2 regions of the Ectothiorhodospira variabilis genome follow, and region 2 is predicted to be linked to the other one. Evidence: riboswitches for the same ligand, from Rfam matches in the RefSeq annotation. Region 2 holds a riboswitch; the other holds the start of a gene.
What was found. A riboswitch is a leader RNA that binds a small molecule or an ion and turns the genes downstream of it on or off. The one in region 2 is predicted to bind cobalamin.
Positions count from the first base shown of each region.

Region 1 (2,175 bases), on a different contig from region 2:
GTGCCATAACTGGCACGCAAGCTCCATTGCTCCTGTAATTGCATTCCCCAAGCAATTTGGCCGGTGGTTTCGTGGCCAAAGGTCTCATTATCATCGTGCCTCAGGCTCCATGCCAGATCATACCTACCCAACTCCACCTGCCATTGCGCGTACAATCCGACATTATCTCTGCGAGTTTCCGAATAGTCGCTGGAGACATTGACACGGTCATTTTGGTAATCCATACCTAACGTGAGCATGTGGCGCTCCGCGAGAGCCACATCATTTTGCCAATTAAAAAGATTCCTCGATGTCTCAAACTTACTAGGCCAGTCGCTAAATGTTTCCAACTCATCTCGACTATGGGCAACTGAAAAAGTACTGTACCAAATGTCCGCCAATTGCCCACGCACGCCAAATTGTGAGGCGTGCTGTCTGAATTCCTGCCTATCACCCGACCCACCACTGTCAAAATCACTCTCACCTTCCGCATGTAGCAGAGAGCCGAAAATCTCAAAGCCGTTTTTCAACTCATGAGACAAGCGGGCCGACACGGAGCTATTCTCATAACCATCCCGGCGATCATCGGCGGTCTCGTCTTGCACATTGATGCCATCAGTGGATAAATGACTGACTGAGAGATTGTAGCGAGTACTTCCCGTGGAACCGGACAGGCCCGCACCCATCTCCCTGGTATTGAAAGAGCCTGCACCCAGATGTGCCCGAAGTTTCGCGGGACCATCCCCTTCCTTGGTAAACACCTGAATAACTCCACCGATAGCATCCGACCCATAAAGACTGGTTCGTGGTCCACGGACAATCTCTACGCGCTCAATCTCTGCAGGAGGTAAATATTGCCACGCAGCTTGCCCCGTGGTTGCTGATCCCATCCGCACCCCATCAACCAGCAACAAAGTGTGATCCGAGTTAGTCCCACGCATGAAAAGACTGGTGGTCTTGCCAAAAGGCCCGTTCTGGGTCAGGCCAATACCCGCCCGCCCCCTCAACAAATCCACAAACTCCTTCGGCTGCAACCGCTCGATCTCCTCCCGCTCGATCACGGTCACGGAGGCCAGGGTCTGGTCGGTGGTCTGGGCTGTGCGGGTGGGGGTGACCAGGATGGGGTCCAGTTGGGCCACCTGTTCCTGGGCAGTAGCGAGGGAAGGAATGGCCAGCAGAACGGCTGCCGGCAGGAAGGATCGGGTTTGCATGAGTATGTGCTCTCCGGTGCGCCGCCCGCGCACCTGTGTATGGGCCAGGGTGCGGCACGAGGAGAGCAGCGGATCAATCAGACCCATCGGTGCAAGGCGCACCGGAAAGCCAGATCCACCGGAATGAGACCCGAGAAGACGAGCCGCGCAAAGCCCTCCGCAATGCCGCGTGAACGCATCAGGCCGGTCTCCGGGCTCGCGGACGGGTCATCTTTGACCGGGTCAAGGCACCTTCCCACGCTTGCGCGCAGTGGCTTCACGCCTTGCCGGGGTTGCTGCGCTGACATGCAGAAACCCTCGTCTCGCCTACCGTTGCGGGGGCAGCGCCGGACTGGTCTGCTGAATCTGGCAGACATACCGGCTTCCCGTTTCACCAGACGGATGTCAATCATCTGGCACCTGAAGCGAGGCGGTATCATACGCAAACGATTGTGGATATTCCAATGCGGGCCGCAGGGGTTACTGTCAGGGCAGATGGACATCCATGCACCTGAGGCGCGCCCATTCGCGGCCGAGGGCCGCTCCCACAAGGCTCCATTCAAGCCTGGGAGCCCCCCCCCGAACGCAAGCCCCAACGCGTCCGGTCTGCCTCCGGGGTGGGTTTCTGGAGGCGGGTGTTCGCCGCATGGATGCGGCGGTCAAGCCTACAGGGACGTATTCACGGCGTCCCGCCGCAAGAAATGCACCCCGGAGGCAGACCCTGGGCACGGCGCAAAGCCCAGGCACCCTGGAGGCAGACCCCAGGCATACTGCAAAGCCCAGGCACCCTGGAGGCAGACCCCAGGCATGCAGCAAAGCCCAGGCGCATGGGAGGAAGGCCTTTGGGCACGGTGCAAAACCCAGGCACACAGGAGGTATCAGACCCATTCGCGGCCGAGGGCCGCTCCTACAGGAGGCGGGCGCTGGGAGGGTTGGATACCGGTGGGCGCGGAGGATCATGCAGGTGGTCAGCACCCGCATCGCTGTTATGATGCCCTCCTTTCAA
Region 1 covers NZ_JAJNAO010000003.1:166,959-169,133, reverse strand. The annotation lists gene LPW30_RS05610 (TonB-dependent receptor domain-containing protein) at 1-1,190, opposite strand, end outside; cobalamin riboswitch at 1,355-1,608, opposite strand.
Region 1: another riboswitch for cobalamin. It lies ahead of LPW30_RS05610 (TonB-dependent receptor domain-containing protein); the one in region 2 lies ahead of LPW30_RS10635 (TonB-dependent receptor domain-containing protein).

Region 2 (2,175 bases):
CCCCGGGGCGTCATAGGCATGTTGCAGGGTCCAGCGATGCTGTCTCACACGTTGACCCACCTCATCCTGGGCCTGGTCCTCGCGGGGGTCGCCGAAGTCGCTACCCCGGGACCCATAGGGATGATCGCCGGTGAATGTGTGGCGCTGGGCACCCAGTCGGATCTCATGACCTTGTGTGGGCAGTCGGCTGAGCCGCAGCAGGTAGTCGCGGTCCTGTCCACCGGAATGGGGCATGGTTTCGCCCCCGCCAATACGGTAATCCTCACGATTCACGGCCCGCAGATGGGCCAGGGCACCCCAGTCCTCGTTCAGCCGGGTCATGAGGGAGGTTGAACCCAGCCATGCCTCATCCGCGCTGGCATACGCGGCTTTCATGCGAGCGCCCTGTTGCTGGTCTGGCAGGAGCAGGTCCTGGGCATCCTTGGTGGTGAATGCCACGCGCCCCCCCAGGGCCCCGGGGCCCTGGTCGGCCGAGGGGCGGGGGTCCACTTCCACTTGCCTGATCAGATCAGGGTCCAGACCGCTGAGGCTGCCCCGATGCTGGTGGAGATTGCGGCCTTCGCGGGCGCCGTCGATGTTCACATTGAGATTGCTGGCTTCCAGTCCGCGCAGATAAAGGCGCTGCGCGTTGCGACTGCCGCCGCCCACATCCACGGAGACCTCGGAGCGGAAGATGTCCGCAACATCCAGGGGCTGGTGCCTGCGAATGTCCTCGTCGGTGATTCGACGGCTTGAAGGGGTTCGGGACTCGAGAACGATACGGTCCAGTTCAACGACATCAGATGGATCATGGCTGGCCTGGCCCGCAAAGCCGGGCGACACCAGGGTGCCGGACACCATGGCCAGTAAAAGGGGATTCGACTTGTGCATGGACGTTCCTTGCGCGCACCACCCCGTGCGCGGTGATCGGATGGACCACGGGGTGTCAGCGAAGGAGGGCCGAACGAGAGGAACGCACCACCGGGAAGGCGGGAGGGTTATCCGTGACCGGCCCCGACCGCAGCGCCCCGCAGTGTTCGGGTCTGTTCAGGGCCGGTCTCCGGACTTGTGGCCTGGAGGGCGATGACGCCCTCCGGCAGATCTGCCTTCCCACACGGCCCGCCCGAACAAGGACGTGAGCCGCGCAGTGGCATGAGAGAATCTGCCGTTACCACCTACCGTTGCGGGGGCAGTGCCGGACTTGCCAGGTCAACCTGGCTGCACCGGACTTCCCGTTTAACCTGCCAGACCGGGACGGTCGACAGGCACCCAGAACAACCGTGGAGAATATCAGGTTAATTGGCGCCGATTCAACTTGACGAAGGGTGCTGATTCTGGAACTGACTCCCGTGCAGCGTGTGTTTGTGCACAGGCGGGCTGGGGCTTAGTCGATTTCCCGGTTTTCTGTCAAGGGGAAATCACCCATGGAGGATATTCAGAATAAATCTATATAAATTATTGAGTTAGCCTGGGGTGGCGATTTTTTGACCAATCTGACGGCAATGCCCGTCAGGCCAGGCTTTTCGGAGTTTGCCGACACGCTGTCCACAAAGATATCCACAGGATCTGTGGGCAGCGTGTCCGCCACCTGGAAGACGCGCAAATGATCAACCGATAAATTTTTCGATGACGGCTGGATGTGGTCGTCAACGCCGCTCCAGGCGTTGGCAGACCTGCTCGAAGTAATCTGCGCTCAGCGCTGGATTCATGCCCCGTTCCCGTCCCAGCCGGTCCAGTAATAGCCTTAGGCGCTTCGAATGCTGATCCTTGAGCGACTGATCCGTAGCCGTCGCCAATAGATCTTCCACCTCACGGATTTCCTTGCGCAAACGCAGTTCCTCCGGGATGAAACCACTGTTACGCAGGAGCCGATAGGCCGTGCGCAGCTCCTCGGGCACCATGGAGTCGTCTTCCAGGTTCAGTGGCTTGCCGGCACCGGGCAGATCCTGAAAGTCGCCCCGCCGCTCGGCTTCCTCAATGCGGGCTTCCACCATGCGGTCGATGAGATACATGGGCTGATAAGTGTCGGGGGTGACGAAGCTTTGCCGGAGGCGGGAAGGGACATCAGAATGATGGCAAGTTATCGATTCTGATGTCCCTTTCGCAAGGAGTCACTGACTCTCTGAGGATTCTGTAGTGGGCGGCGTGGGCTTAACTTCAAGTGGTCCGCGCCGCTTTCAAATCTCCGGGTGCATC
Region 2 covers NZ_JAJNAO010000009.1:110,015-112,189, reverse strand. The annotation lists gene LPW30_RS10635 (TonB-dependent receptor domain-containing protein) at 1-870, opposite strand, end outside; cobalamin riboswitch at 1,014-1,267, opposite strand; gene LPW30_RS10630 (DnaJ family domain-containing protein) at 1,626-1,991, opposite strand; gene LPW30_RS10625 (TsoY family (seleno)protein) at 2,137-2,175, opposite strand, start outside.